Regions from separate parts of the Leisingera methylohalidivorans DSM 14336 genome, predicted to be linked through region 3. Evidence: riboswitches for the same ligand, from Rfam matches in the RefSeq annotation. Region 3 holds a riboswitch; each other region holds the start of a gene.
What was found. A riboswitch is a leader RNA that binds a small molecule or an ion and turns the genes downstream of it on or off. The one in region 3 is predicted to bind cobalamin.
Positions count from the first base shown of each region.

Region 1: another riboswitch for cobalamin. It lies ahead of METH_RS02515 (hypothetical protein); the one in region 3 lies ahead of METH_RS15570 (TonB-dependent receptor plug domain-containing protein).
Region 2: another riboswitch for cobalamin. It lies ahead of METH_RS04110 (DUF1636 family protein); the one in region 3 lies ahead of METH_RS15570 (TonB-dependent receptor plug domain-containing protein).
Region 4: another riboswitch for cobalamin. It lies ahead of METH_RS14605 (aromatic ring-hydroxylating oxygenase subunit alpha); the one in region 3 lies ahead of METH_RS15570 (TonB-dependent receptor plug domain-containing protein).

Region 1 covers NC_023135.1:486,207-489,889, reverse strand. Annotated here, with positions in the region: gene METH_RS02525 (alpha/beta hydrolase family protein) at 1-503, opposite strand, end outside; gene METH_RS02520 (TetR/AcrR family transcriptional regulator) at 574-1,164, shown strand; cobalamin riboswitch at 1,184-1,404, shown strand; gene METH_RS02515 (hypothetical protein) at 1,515-1,919, shown strand; gene METH_RS02510 (protein-tyrosine phosphatase family protein) at 1,974-2,516, opposite strand; gene METH_RS02505 (DNA polymerase III subunit gamma/tau) at 2,712-3,683, shown strand, end outside.
Region 2 covers NC_023135.1:818,763-822,445, reverse strand. Annotated here, with positions in the region: gene glpD (glycerol-3-phosphate dehydrogenase) at 1-784, shown strand, start outside; gene cobO (cob(I)yrinic acid a,c-diamide adenosyltransferase) at 905-1,540, opposite strand; cobalamin riboswitch at 1,591-1,795, shown strand; gene METH_RS04110 (DUF1636 family protein) at 1,895-2,305, shown strand; gene cobW (cobalamin biosynthesis protein CobW) at 2,308-3,342, shown strand; gene cobN (cobaltochelatase subunit CobN) at 3,497-3,683, shown strand, end outside.
Region 3 covers NC_023135.1:3,169,989-3,173,671, forward strand. Annotated here, with positions in the region: partial or broken gene METH_RS15560 (IS3 family transposase) at 1-587, shown strand, start outside; cobalamin riboswitch at 1,628-1,836, shown strand; gene METH_RS15570 (TonB-dependent receptor plug domain-containing protein) at 1,994-3,683, shown strand, end outside.
Region 4 covers NC_023135.1:2,968,364-2,972,046, reverse strand. Annotated here, with positions in the region: gene METH_RS14620 (DUF6638 family protein) at 1-619, shown strand, start outside; gene METH_RS14615 (hypothetical protein) at 622-888, shown strand; gene METH_RS14610 (DUF1523 family protein) at 899-1,543, shown strand; cobalamin riboswitch at 1,783-1,981, shown strand; gene METH_RS14605 (aromatic ring-hydroxylating oxygenase subunit alpha) at 2,089-3,324, shown strand; gene METH_RS14600 (FAD-binding oxidoreductase) at 3,329-3,683, shown strand, end outside.

The DNA.
Region 1 (3,683 bases), 1.5 Mb from region 3:
TGGCCGAACCAGAAAGCCAGCGCCAGCGCGCGGTAGGGCCAGGGATGATCGTGGTGATGCACCAAGCCGCCCGCAACCACGATCATGCGGGCGACGTCCTTCAGGCCATCCTGCAGGGGCATCAGCATCGCCCCCAGAGAATGGCCGATCACCCACAACGGCACGCCCGCATAGTGCCGTTGCAGTTCGGCCCGGGCAGCTGGCTGATCTTCCAGCGCCCATTGGGCCATTGTCGCGCCGGAATGGCGCGGATGGCCCCGCGCCGAGTCTCCGAAATCCCGGTAGTCATAGGTCAGGCAGGCCACCTGCTGCCCGGCTGCCAGCCAGCGCGCGAAATGCCGGTAAAAGCGCTGCGGCACCCCGGTTGCGCCATTCAGCACCACCGCGGCCCGCGCCCGCCCCGCCGGGTGGTACAGCCGCCCGGCCAGCATCGCATCGCCTGCGGCAATGCGCAGCTCCTCCACCCGGATATCCGCGGTGTGTTCTGCATGGCTGTCCAGCATGGCACCCTCCTAGACCGATTGGTCTATTCCATCACTGGACCAATCGGTCCAATGCTGTCAACCTGCCGGTATGACTGACGTGACGACACCCTCTGCCGCCCCGGACGCCCCTGCCCCCACCCGCGAACGGCTGCTGCGGGCGGCTGCGGGCCTGTTCCGCAACAAGGGCTACAGCGGCACCGGGCTGGCGGAACTGCTGGCAGCGGCCGGAGCGCCCAAGGGTTCGCTCTACCACCATTTTCCCAATGGCAAATCCGACCTTGCCCTGGCCGCAGCGGATTGGGCGTCAGGGCAGATGCTGCTGCTGATAGAGGCGTCTTTCACGCCGGCGCCAACCTTCCGGGAGGGGGCCAAGACGGTCTGCTACAAACTGGCCAAGCTGTTTGACCAGCAAGGCAAATGGAGCGGCTGCCCGGTCTCTGCCACCCTGTTCGAAGGGCCGGAGAACGAGGCGTTCCACCAGCATGCCGCGCATCTGTTCGAGGGCTGGATAGCCGAGACCGCCCGCCACGCCCGCCGCCTCGGCCTGCCCGAACCCGAGGCCCGCGCGGCGGCCGAGAACTTCTATATCCTGCTGCAGGGCGGCTGGCAGCTGGCCCGGGTGCGGCGGCAGTCGGATGTGATCCGGGGGCTGTATTTGCAGCTGCAGAAAAACGATTGACGACTCGCGGAAGAAACCGCTACCGCTTGTGGCGATGGTTCCCGTGCCACAGAATCTTGTGTCCGGGATGAAAAGGGAACACGGTGCGGCCTGCGCATAAACAGGCCAATTCCGCGGCTGCCCCCGCAACTGTAAGCGGCGAGCGACCCCGATAGAGCCACTGGCCCGACAAGAGGCCGGGAAGGATCGGGAGAGCGACGACCCGCAAGTCAGGAGACCTGCCATCAGACGTGTAACTCGAACCCGGGCGGGGTGTCCGGACAGGGTCTGATGGCTGCGGCGGCTGTGATCCGTCTTTCATCCGAACTCTTGTCCCCATGACCCCCGTGCCACGCGCGGAGGGCGCAGATATGATGTGGACGGACCAGACGCATTTCTATGCGGCAACAGATTGCAAGTATTTGGGGCGGCCCTGCCCCGCAGCGGAGCGGATGATCGCCAAGCTGGCCGAGGCGATGACCAAGGCCAAACCGCTGACCCAGGAGGATTTCGAGATCACCGGCACCACCGCGCTGGACGGCTGCCCGCGCAACTGCCCGGCGCAGTTTGCTGCCAGCCATGACCGGATCCGGCTGTATTGCGGCGTCGGGGAAGAGGCGCCGCGCGAGGGGCTGGACCGCTTCGCCGATGCCATCCTCAGCCGTGACGGCACCGGCTTTGCCGCCTCCAAACTGGACACCCGCCCCTGCGCGCTGATGGAGGCGCTGCCGAAAACCGCTGCGGCGCGGCAGGCGGAACAGATGCTGGCGCTGTGAAACCTGAGCTTTGAGGGCAGTGCCGGACCCCGGGCGGGCGGAAGCCTATGCGGTCTAACCTGCCGCCTGCCCCGCGCAGGCCCAGTGCAGCTGCTCATCCGTTTCCACCGCGCAGGGCCGCACCGCCCGCAGCCGGGCCAGCGCCTGCGCCGGATCCTCGCCGCCTTCGATCATCAGCCGCAGCACCGCCATACCGGACCGCCCGCAGCCGCCCCGGCAATGCACCAGCACCCGGCCGCCGCCCGCCAAAGCCTGCCGTGCGGAGGCGCTGGCGGCCGGCCATTTCGCTGCCACGCCCGGCGGCGGCGCCTGAAAATCCGGCACTGGCAAATGCAGCCAGCGGCAAGCCATGCTTTGAAGATCAATCCCCAGCCGCGGCACGCCTGCGGCTGCGTGCTCGACCTCCGTGGTCATCGAGATGACCAGCCCCGGTTTCCACTGATAGATCTGAATCAGGTCATTGCGGTAATCGCCGCCGCCGCCGGGCAGCGGGCATAGCGCCAGAATACCGCCGCCTGCTGACAGCGCGTGGATGGTCAGGCCTGCCGGCGCCGCGCCGTCCTGCGCCCCAGGTCCCGGGATGTCTTCAGATCGCATACCGCCTCCTTAGCCGTTGCGTTCCTGCATTTCCCCCCGCAGTCCTATGCGTCCGCAGCCTAGCGGCTAAGCGGGCAATCCCAAAGCGCTTTTGCTGTCCCGGGACAGCCCCATCGGCGGTGGACGAACGGGCTGCGCTTCAATACCCTGCGCGGAACGCGGACGCCCCGCATCCCGAATCCGGCACGAGACATCATGAACGATACCCCCAGCGGCACCCCCGGCGCATCCGGCCACTCCCAATACCAGGTTCTGGCCCGCAAGTACCGGCCCGAAACATTTGCCGATCTGGTGGGCCAGGACGCCATGGTGCGGACGCTGAAAAACGCCTTTGCCGCTGACCGGATTGCCCAGGCCTTCATCATGACCGGCATCCGCGGCACCGGTAAGACCACCACCGCGCGGATCATCGCCAAGGGCATGAACTGCATCGGCGCCGACGGCCAGGGCGGCCCGACCACCGATCCCTGCGGCCAATGCGAGCATTGCACCGCGATCATGGAAGGCCGCCATGTCGACGTGATGGAGATGGATGCCGCCTCGCGCACCGGTGTGAACGACATCCGCGAGATCATCGACTCGGTGCAGTACCGCGCCGCTTCGGCCCGCTACAAAATCTACATCATCGACGAAGTCCACATGCTGTCGACCAGCGCCTTCAACGCGCTGTTGAAGACGCTGGAGGAACCGCCTGCGCATGTGAAATTCATCTTCGCCACAACCGAGATCCGCAAGGTGCCGGTGACGGTGCTGTCGCGCTGCCAGCGCTTCGATTTGCGCCGGATCGAGCCGGAGGTGATGATTGCCCTGCTGCGCAAGATTGCCGGGGCCGAAAACGCCCGGATCGCCGAGGATGCGCTGGCGCTGATCACCCGCGCCGCCGAAGGCTCTGCCCGCGATGCGACCTCGCTGCTGGATCAGGCGATTTCCCATGGCGCCGGCGAGACCACTGCCGATCAGGTCCGCGCCATGCTGGGCCTTGCCGACCGCGGCCGGGTGCTGGACCTGATGGACATGATCCTGCGCGGCGATGCGGCGGCGGCGCTGACCGAACTCAGCGGCCAGTACGCCGAGGGCGCCGACCCGCTGGCGGTACTGCGCGATCTGGCCGAGATCACGCATTGGGTCTCGGTTGTGAAAATCACCCCCGACGCGGCTGAAGACCCC
Region 2 (3,683 bases), 1.8 Mb from region 3:
GAAACTGTTCGACCACGGCCGCTGCTATTTCTTCCAGGGCGGTGATGGGCGGATCATCTTTGCCATCCCCTATGAACAGGATTTCACCCTGATCGGCACCACCGATGCCGACCACCCCGACCCGGATACCACGCCCGTCTGCACCGAAGCGGAGCAGGACTATCTGGCTGATTTCGCCTCGCAATACTTCAAGCAGCCGCTAAGCCGCAAAGACGTGGTCTGGACCTATTCCGGCGTCCGGCCGCTCTATGACGACGGCGCCAGCTCCGCCACTGCGGCCACCCGCGAATATGTGCTGACGCTGGATCAGGCGCAGGCGCCGCTGCTCAATGTCTTTGGCGGCAAGATCACCACTTACCGCAAACTGGCCGAGGCCGCTTTGGCGAAAATCGGCGAGGTGTTCCCGCAATTGCCCTCTGACTGGACCGCAGGCGTGGCCCTGCCCGGCGGTGATTTTGCGGTGGCGGACGTGGAGAAACTGACGTCGAAACTGGCGGCGGAATACCCCTTCCTGCCGCCCTATTGGGCGGGACGGCTGATCCGCGCTTACGGGACCGAGGCATGGAACATTCTTGGCGACGCCAAAACTGCCGAGGATCTGGGTCAGGACTTCGGCGCCACCGTCACCGCGCGGGAGCTGGACTGGGCAATTGCCCGCGAATGGGTGCGCGCAGGCGACGACTATCTGTGGCGGCGCACCAAGCTGGGGCTGCGGCTGGATGACGCCCAGCGCGCAGAGGTGGATGCCTATATTCAGGGAAAAGCCGCACAGCTCGCGGCATAACGCTTAGGGCAGCGCCCGAGCCTGGGCGGGTGCGAAGCGCCCTCCCGTTTTGCCGGACGCAAACCTTCGGCTTGACGGGAAGGCCGGGTTCGGCCCGGCCTCCCGGCCGGGCCGAACGTCTTAAAACTCCACGCCCCTCTGCGCCTTCACACCGGCGCGGAACGGATGCTTGATCTGGCCCATCTCGGTTACCAGATCGGCAATCTCGATCAGCTCCTCCTTGGCGTTGCGGCCGGTCAGAACCACATGGGTCATCGGCGGCTTCTGCTCCACCAGGAACTCCAGCACCTCCTCCAGATCCAGATACTCATAGCGCAGCGCGATGTTGATCTCGTCCAGCAGCACCATGGTGTTGCGCTCGTCCAGAATCATCTCCTTGGCCTTTTCCCAGCCTTTCTGGGCGGCGGCAATGTCGCGGGCCTTGTCCTGGGTCTCCCAGGTAAACCCCTCGCCCATCGCATAGAACTGGCACAGATCGCTGAAGTTTTCCTCGATCAGGGTGCGTTCGCCGGTCTGCCAGGCGCCCTTGATGAACTGCACCACCGCCGACGGCATCCCATGCGCAATGCAGCGCATGATCATTCCGAACCCGGAGGACGACTTGCCCTTGCCCGGCCCGGTGTGGACGATGATCAGGCCCTTCTCGCCCTCCTTGGTCTTCATCATCCGGTCGCGCGCGGCCTTCTTCTTGGCCATCTTGGAGGCGTGACGGGCGGCTTCTTCCTCTGAGATGCCGGTTTCAGACTTTTCGCTCATGGGGGCTCTCCAGCTGTTTGACCCATGTCTTGACAAAGAAGGGCACGATAGCGCAAGGGGGTTTCGCTGGTTCCTGCGAAAGCAGGCGAAGAGGGAATGTGAAGGCCATACGGGCCGAAGCACAGCCGCCCCCGCGACCGTGACCGGATGAGGCCGCCATGCCACTGGGTGATCCCCGGGAAGGCAGGATGGCCGGCAAGGCCCCGCGCCTTGGCATCCGCAAGCCGGGAGACCTGCCAGCGAAGGAGAGTTCAACGGGCGGGCGGGGTGTTCCGCGACCGGTTGAGGGGCAGGCACGCACCGCCCCCCTTCTGGCCATGTCCCTGCTTGCCTGACGCGACAGGAGACGCGCCAATGGCAGAAGACAAGGCGGGCACCCCCGCCAGCACCCCGGGACCGGTCACGCTGACCGTTTGCCTTACCTGCCGCCGCGACGGCGCCGATCCGGAGGCCGCCCGCCCCGGCGCCATCCTGCACGCCGCGCTGGAAGAGGCCGGAATGCCCGAAGGCGTCGCCTTGCGCGGTGTCGAATGCCTGTCCTCCTGCAAGCGCGGCTGCGCCGTTGCCCTGATCGGCGGCGCCGAGCGCTGGACCTATGTCTACGGCGACCTCGACCCGGACCAGCATGTCCCAGAAATCCTGGAAGGGGCCGCGGCCTATGCCGGCACCGCCGATGGTCTCGTGCCCTGGCGCCAGCGCCCGCAGACCTTCCGCAAGCAATCCGTTGCCCGCATCCCGCCGGCCAAGTTCTTCTCCGAGGAGTAATCATGAGCGATCTCAACAAGATCCCCGTCACCGTCATCACCGGTTTTCTGGGCGCAGGTAAAACCACGCTGATCCGCCACCTGATGCAGAACCCGCAAGGAAAACGCCTGGCGGTGGTGGTCAACGAGTTCGGCACCGCCGGTGTGGACGGCGACATCCTGAAATCCTGCGCCGATGAAAACTGCCCGGCGGAGAATATCATGGAGCTGGCCAACGGCTGCATCTGCTGCACCGTGGCCGATGACTTCATCCCCACCATAGAGCAGCTGATGGCCTTGCCCGAGCAGCCCGACCACATCGTTATCGAGACCTCCGGCCTGGCGCTGCCGAAACCGCTGCTGAAGGCGTTTGACTGGCCCGCGATCCGCTCCCGCATCACCGTCGACGGCGTAATCGCGCTGGCCGATGCCGAGGCGGTGGCCAAAGGCCAGTTCGCCCCCGATCTGGACGCCGTGCAGGCCCAGCGCGAGGCGGATGACAGCATCGACCATGAAACCCCGCTCAGCGAGGTGTTCGAGGACCAGATCTCCTGCGCCGACATCGTTCTGCTGTCCAAGGCTGACCTGGCCGGCGACGCAGGCGTCGAGAAGGCCCGCGCGGTGATCGAGGCCGAGGCGCCCCGCAAATTGCCGATCCTGCCGATGAGCGAAGGCGTCATCGACCCGCGCATCATCCTGGGCCTGGGCGCCGCTGCCGAGGACGATCTCGACGCCCGCCCCAGCCACCATGACGGCCACCACGACCACGAGCATGACGATTTTGAAAGCATCGTTGTCGAAATGGGCGAAGTATCCGACCCGGAAGCGCTGCAGAATGCGATCGTGAAACTCGCCCGCGAGCGCAACATCCTGCGCGTCAAAGGCTATGTCGCGGTGGAAGGAAAGCCGATGCGGATGCTGGTTCAGGCCGTGGGCGAGCGTCTGCGCGCCCAGTACGACCAGCCCTGGGGCGCGCAGCCGCGCAAAACCGCCCTGGTGGTCATCGCCGAGCACGACAACATCGACGAACAGGCGATCCGCGCCGAGCTGGGGGCGTAAGCTGATGCTGGCTTGGGGCGATGATAGCTGCTGTCTTGACCGGCCCTTGGGCCGGACAGCCCCCGGCCGCCCCCCCGGGCGGGGGCTGTCCCCCCACCCGCAGCCGGGGGCTGTCTTCCGCGCGTCACGGCGCCCATCGCGAAAGGCCTGACCCATGCACGTCGTCTTCCGCGAAAGCCACGGCCTTGACGAGACCGATACCCCGCAAGACCTCGGGCAGACGCCCGCGGACCTTGTGGTGCTGTCCTTCTCCGACAGCGACCTCGGCGCTTTTGCGGCGGGCTGGCACCGCGCGGAAGGCAAGCTGCCCTCCCTGCGCGTCGCCAATCTGGTGGCGCTCA
Region 3 (3,683 bases):
GCGAAGGGCTGAAGATCCCGCAAAAGCAGAAGAAAAAGGGGCGGCTCTGGCTGAACGATGGCTCCTGGGTGCGTCTGCGGCCTGAACGCCCCGACCATGTCTGGCCGTACGACTTCGTCCAGGACCGTACCGCTGATGGCAGGCTCTGCCGGACACTGAACATTACCGGAGAATACACAAGGGAGGCGCTGATGATCCGCGTCGATCGCAAACTCAACTCAACCGATGTGCTGGATCCGCTGACTGATCTGTTCATTCTGCGCCGCCCGCCGGAATACATAAGATCGGATAACGGCCCGGAATTCATTGCTCAGAAAGTCCGGGGCTGGATCGCCGCTGCCGGCGCAAAGACTGCGTAGATCGAGCCGGGGCCACCCTGGGAGAACGGATATTGCGAAAGCTTCAATGCCCGGTTCCGCGATGAGCTTTTGAACGGGGAAATCTTCTTCAGTCTGCGCGAAGCCCAAATCTTAATCGGTCAATGGCGGGTTCACTGCAACACCGTCAGGCCGCACAGCGCATTGGGATACCGCCCGCCTGCGCCGGAAGGCATCGTCCCAGTGGACCAGAGACCGACGATGCACTAACAATCAAACCGGACCACCCGATGGGGGCACGCCACACAAGATCGCGGGCATTCTGAAGGCCATCGAAGACGGCATGCACCATGCCTTGATGAAGGCAACGATGTCAGAGCTGGAAGAAGCGAAGGCCCGGCTGCAGACGATCATCGCAGATAGCCCGGAGCCCCCTGCCTGCGGCTGCATCCCAGCCTTTCGGAGCGCTACCGCGAGATGGTCGAAGACCTCGCCCGGTCTCTGAATGCACCGGAAGTGAAGCGGGGAGTCCACGGCGTCGCTGCGGGCACTGATTTCGGAGGTCCGGATGATTCCCGACGCTGATGCGCCTGGCGGACATCAGCTTGAACTCATTGGAGAATTAGCGGGATTGTTGGCTTTGGGTCAGCCTGAATCGAAAAAGCCCCCGCGGGTTGCAGGAGCTTGGTCGGAAACGATTGTTGCGGGAGCAGGATTTGGACACTGTTTCATTCAAGCCCAATGACTTGTTGCTGCGTTGCCAGCCGCCATCCGTTGCAAGCGCTGCTTGGATATCTTCTTGTGTACACTGTGCGCAAAAGCGCCATTTTCATTCCATTCCTGTGGCCAGATCCGGCATCGATTTTCGCTGCTCCGCCGCGATAAAAAGCTGCCGCTTGTCATCAGTTCAGCAGGCAACTGGCATCATGTGGCCGGGGTGCGGGACAAAGCGTGCTTTCGCCGCGGTTGCAAACAAACAGCGCAAACTGAACCAGCTTTGACAACTTGCGCGAAAGCTGACTTTCCCATCTTAAATTAACTCCTGAACAGAACATAGACGGCTTTGCCTGTGTGGTAAGGTCTAGCCTCTCGAACTCAGCGAAAGATGGAACGGCGGCATCAACTTCACTTCGAAATACCGTTTCCCGAATTTAGGCGCCCCATTGGTGTTCAATCCACATTTTCTCATCGGGATTTTCCTAGCGCAAGCGTTTAACCTGAAGCAATTGTTTATGCTCAGTCCGCTCTGGAGCCGATCCATAACAGCCGAGATAGAGTTTTCTCCCGCTTGACAGAACAGACCCGGTTTGCCTAAGTCGGGACATTCTGGTCCGGCTGGGAAACCACCCGGGTAAAAGGGAACACGGTGAGGTGTAGCCAACAGGCGCTGAATCCGTGACTGCCCCCGCAACTGTGAGCGGAGAGCAATGCTGCGGAATGCCACTGCCCCAAGGGGCGGGAAGGCGCGGCAAAGCTTCGACCCGCGAGTCAGGAGACCTGCCAGGATGATCACCCTATCCCGGTGCGGGGCGCGCCGTAGATAACGGATTTCCGTAGTGGTGGCAGTTTTCACCGTCTGCGGAGGCAAGGCCTTCCAATGACCCAAACTCGAATACACTGCCCGCTTGGGCAGTCACTTGGCCTGTGCTTGCTGCGCAGGCCGGGAGGAATGGAATATGAGCAAGGCAAGCCTGTCCCTGGCCGCGGCCCTGACCGCCGCCGCCCCCGCACTCGCAACTGCCCAGGACGCAGAGATCACCGATCTGGGGGAAATCATCGTCTCCGGCGGCTTCACCCCGGTTGAAGCGCAGAAATACGGCCGCTCTGCCTCGGTCCTGACCAGCGAGGAGATCGAAGACCGCGGCCTCACCACCGTTCAGGATGCGCTGCGCTCGGTTCCCGGCCTGATGGTGAGCGGCTCCGGCGACAGCTTTACCCAGGTCCGCATCCGCGGCGCCGAAGCCAACCACACGCTGATCCTGATTGACGGCGTCGAGGCCTCCGGCGGCGACAGCGAATACATCCTGTCCGGGCTGGACACCGCCAATATCGAGCGCATTGAGGTGCTGCGCGGCCCGCAATCGGTGTTCTACGGCTCCAACGCCTCGGCCGGCGTGATCAACATCATCACCAGGACCGGCGGTACCGGCACAGAATACGGCGGCAGCGCTGAGGCGGGTTCGGACGGCTACCGTGCCTCGGCGCGGGTTTCGTCGCGCACCGAACGCGGCGGTGTCTCCTTCAGCCTGGCGCATGACAACGACGACGGCTACGACATCTCTGGCGACGGCGGCGAAAAGGACGGCATCCGCCGCAACACCTTGCAGCTGAAGGGCGACCAGCTGGTCAACGGCCGGCTGAAGCTTGGCTTCAACTTCCGCACCTCGGACGAGCGATATGACGGCGATAGCACCTCTTTCACCGCAACGGACTCGGCCAGCTATGTCGTGGATGATCCCACGCAATTCAGCGACCGCGATGAACAGCTGGCCCAGGTATATGCCGAGCTTGACACGTTGGGCGGCCGCCTGAAACACCGGCTGTCGCTGGAGCGCACTGACTTTGACCGATCCTTCAATGGCGGCACCCCGACCGAAACCAAGACCGAAGCAGCAAAATACCTGCTGAGCTTTGGCCTGGACGGACGGCCGGCAGATCAGGCAGACCACCTTCTGAACGCAATTCTGGAATGGGAAGAGGATTCCAGCAGCACCAACCCGGCCTTTGCGCGCGAAACCAACTCATTTGCCCTGGAGTACCGCGGCAGCTTTGCCAATGGCCTGGATCTGCAGCTTGGGGTGCGCCACGACAGCAACAGCGTTTTCGAAGACGCAACCAGCTGGACGGCGAGTGCTTCCTACATATTTGCTGGCAGCGGCGTGCGTCTGCACAGCTCGGCGGGAACTGGCGTCGTGAATCCCTCTTACTTTGAGCTGTTTGCCAACAGTACCTTTGGCTCCACCACCTATCTCGGCAACCCGGGCCTGCAACCGGAGGAAAACCGCAGCTTCGACTTTGGGGTTGAGGTGCCATTCCTGCAGGGGCGCGGACTGGTCGATGTGACCTATTTCGACGAAACGCTGACGGGTGAAATCGAGAGCTACATGGTGAACGCGACCACGATCTCCTACCGCAACCAGGCCGGTGACAGTGATCGCAAAGGTGTTGAGCTGGCAGCAAGCCTGGAGGCCACCGAAAACCTCGGCCTGCGCCTCTCCTACACCTATCTGGACGCCAGCAACCCCAACGGCTCGGTTGAAATCCGCCGTCCGGAGCATGAGTTGCTGCTCAGCGCTACGCTGGATACCGTCAACGGCCGCGGTTCCATCACCACCGACATCCGGCATGTTGCGGGCAACTGGGACA
Region 4 (3,683 bases), 200 kb from region 3:
TGCGATTGCCAAGTTTCTTGAGCTGAACGGGCTGGCAGAGCCGGTGATCCGGGCGCGCGGCGTCGATGGCGCGGCGATCCTGCGGCAGAAGATGGGGTTTCTGGCGGTGAGCGTGCTGACGGAGAAGGGCCGGGATCTGTCCGGCCTGTCGCGGTCCGACCTGCGGCGGATGGCGGCGCGGCATGCCGAGGAACTGCCGGTGGAGTTTGAAGGGCTTGCGGCGCTGGTGCGCTGGGCCGAGGGCGGCGGCAAATGGCCGAAAATCCGCTCGGACCATCCGGCCTATTTCTATTCCCTGCGGGCGTCGGACACTGTCCAGCGGGACTTGGTGAATATGCTGCTGGCGGAGCTGTGCCCGCATGACTTCCGCCAGATGTTCATCTGCCACAAGGAGGCGTTCTACCGCCAGTACCGGGGCTGGCCGGAGACGAAAAAGGCCTATGCGGCGGAGTTCCTGGCGCGGGAGTACGCGGTGGACAAGGCCGGCGCGCGCGCCGCACTGTTCGGGCATGAGCCGGATATGGAGGGCCGCACACCAGCGCTGCCGCGTGTGCGGCGCAAGGGGGGTGTCGAGCGGGTCGGCCCCTGGGGCGCGGTGAACCGGGTGAGGGGGCGATAAAGATGTTCGGTTTTATCCGCCTGATCCTGATCCTGCTGGTGGGGCTGACCGTGGCTTACGGCGCGGTCTCGCTTTACTCGCGCGAGGTGCGGCGGGCGAAGCTCAAGCGCCGCTGGAAAGAGAAGGGGTTGACCGGCGACCGCAGCACCTTCATCCAGCGGGGGCTGAAACAATATGACCGCTCGTTCCGGCGCAAGCTGATCCTGCTGGTTTATATCATTCCGCTGGGGGCAATCGCGCTTCTGGTCTATGTCATTAACTTCATGTGAGGTGCAGCAGATGCGTTTCATCAAATGGGCTTTTCTGATCACCATCTGGGTGCTGTTCGGCGCCTTTCTGCATTACACGCTGCCGCAGTACGATGTGGTGCGTATCGTCAACACCTATGAGGAGCGGCAGGAGCTGAACGACTGGACCAAAATCTTCTGGTCCAAGCCGGACGACCAGTCTGCCGAGCTGATCAACCGCGATGTGCAGTTCATCCAGGCCGTGCGCCCCAGCGGCCGCAACATGGTCTACCGAAATGAGGATACCGGCTGGAACTGGCCGCCCTATTTCAAGTTCGACACCGCGAACCTGTATACCGATGCCAATGACAGCATCTCGACCAAGGCAAACCCGGAATGGGTGGCGGTGATGCACTACGGCTGGCGCAACGAGTTCTTGTCAATTTTTCCCAACGCCGTGACGATCAACCCGGTGGCAGGTCCGGAGGACAAGCCGACCAACTGGTTCTCGATCATTGTACTGGTGCTGCTGGCGGCGCTGTTCTGGGCGGTCTATGTGCGCTGGCGCCGCTTCCGCCGGGCGCGGATCGACCCGATGGTCGAAAATGTCGAGGACAGCCTCTATGCGGCGGGCGATGCGCTCGCCGAGCGCAAGGGGCGGTTCCGGCGCTGGCTGGACAGCTGGAAGTCGAAGTAAGACAGGGCCGCGGAAACGCGGCCTTTTTCAGTTGCGGCGGGGCCTGGCGGAGAGCGCTGTGCAGATTCGCCGGAAACGGCTTTAACCAGCGCTGACAGATGGGGTCTTTGCCGCTTTTTGCATGCAGCGCGCATTTTGCGGCATTGGACAGGTTCGTCTGGTGGCCGGTAATGAACCTGCATGTCTTATTCTGGTTTCGCCGGGTCGGTTTTGTTTCCGATGGCGGGAGATTTTTAGGGCAATACCGCGGATAGCAAGGTGCCGTCCTTCGGGGCGGAGAATTGGGAAGCTGGTGAAACTCCGGCACTGCCCCCGCAACGGTGACCCCGGGCAAGGCATGGCAATGACCACTGAGGCAGGTGCCTCGGGAAGGTGCCAGGTCCCGCCGCCTAAAGGCCCCGGGACAGTCCGGAAACCAGCCTTGCCCTGAAAAACGTCAACCGCGGGCGGCGGCGGGGCGGTTGCAGGCGTGTGGCTTGCAATCTCTCTTCACCTGCCCGCACCCAGCCAACCCGCCGCGGGGTTGCGGCAAAGGAGAGAAGCAGATGCTTCACGATAGCGAGATTCTGGCCAAGTTGATGGCCCGGCAGAAAAACTACTCTCTGGAACAGGCGTTCTATACCGATCCGGGCGTTCTGGATCTGGACTTGCGGCAGATCTTCTACCGCGAGTGGCTGTTTGCCATTCCCGCCTGCGAAGTGCCGAAGCCGGGCAACTATGTGACCCATCAGGTGGGGGCTTATAACGTCATCATCGTGCGCGGCACGGATGGCGAAGTGCGTGCCTTCCACAATGCTTGCCGCCATCGCGGATCGGTTGTGTGCAAGGCCAAGAAGGGCAATTCGCCCAAGCTGGTCTGCCCCTACCACCAGTGGACCTACGAGCTGGACGGCTCGCTGTTGTGGGCACGCGACATGGGGCCGGATTTCGATGCCTCCAAACACGGGCTGAAGCCAGTGCATTGCCGCGATCTGGCCGGTCTGATCTATATCTGCCTGGCCGATGAGGCGCCGGATTTCGATGCGTTCGCCGAGGCCGCCCGCCCCTACCTGGAGCCGCATGATCTGGGCAATGCCAAGATCGCCTATGAAAGCTCGATCATCGAGAACGGCAACTGGAAGCTGGTCTGGGAGAACAACCGCGAGTGCTATCACTGCGGCGGCAACCACCCGTCGCTGTGCCGCACCTTCCCGGAAGATCCTTCGGTCACCGGGGTTGAAGGCGGCGAAACCCCGCCGCATCTGCAGAAGCATTTCGACCGGATCGAAGCCGCAGGCTGCCCGGCGCAGTTCCGCATGGGCGAACGCGGCCAGCACCGGCTGGCGCGGATGCCGCTGAACGAAGGCGCCGAGAGCTATACAATGGACGGCAAGGCCGCAGTCGCCAAACCGCTGGGACGGGTGCCCTTTGCCGATGCCGGCACGCTGCTGAAGTTCCACTACCCAACCACCTGGAACCATTTCCTGCCGGATCATTCCCTTGTCTTCCGGGTGAACCCGATCAGCGCGACCGAGACCGAAGTGACCACCAAGTGGCTGGTGCACAAGGACGCGGTTGAGGGCCAGGACTATGACATCAAGCGCCTGACTGAAGTCTGGATGGCCACCAACGACGAGGACCGCATTGTGGTCGAGGACAACCAGCGCGGCATCAACTCGCCCGCCTACCAGCCCGGACCCTATTCCGAAGTGCAGGAAAGCGGCGTCATTCAGTTCTCCAACTGGTATGCTGAACACCTGACCCGCGCCCTGACCGGCCGCAACCTGATCGCGGCGGAGTAAGCCAATGGGACTGCAGGCTAATTTCGAATCTCTGGACGAAACCCTGGCGTGGAAGGACGACGAGATGCTGGAATGCGTCTCGGTTGTGCCGGAAGCGCCGAACACCGCCACCTTCAGCTTCCGCGCGCCTTCCGGCGCGTGGTTCAAATACCAGCCGGGCCAGTTCCTGACGCTGGAACTGCCGGTGCCGGGCGGGACCGTCTGGCGCACCTACACCATCAGTTCCTCGCCGTCGCGGCCGCTGTCGATCTCGGTGACTGTGAAGGCGCAAGCGGACAGCATCGGCACCCGTTGGATGCTGGACAACCTGCGCCCCGGCAGGATGCTGAAAGCCTCGGGGCCTGCGGGGCTGTTCACCC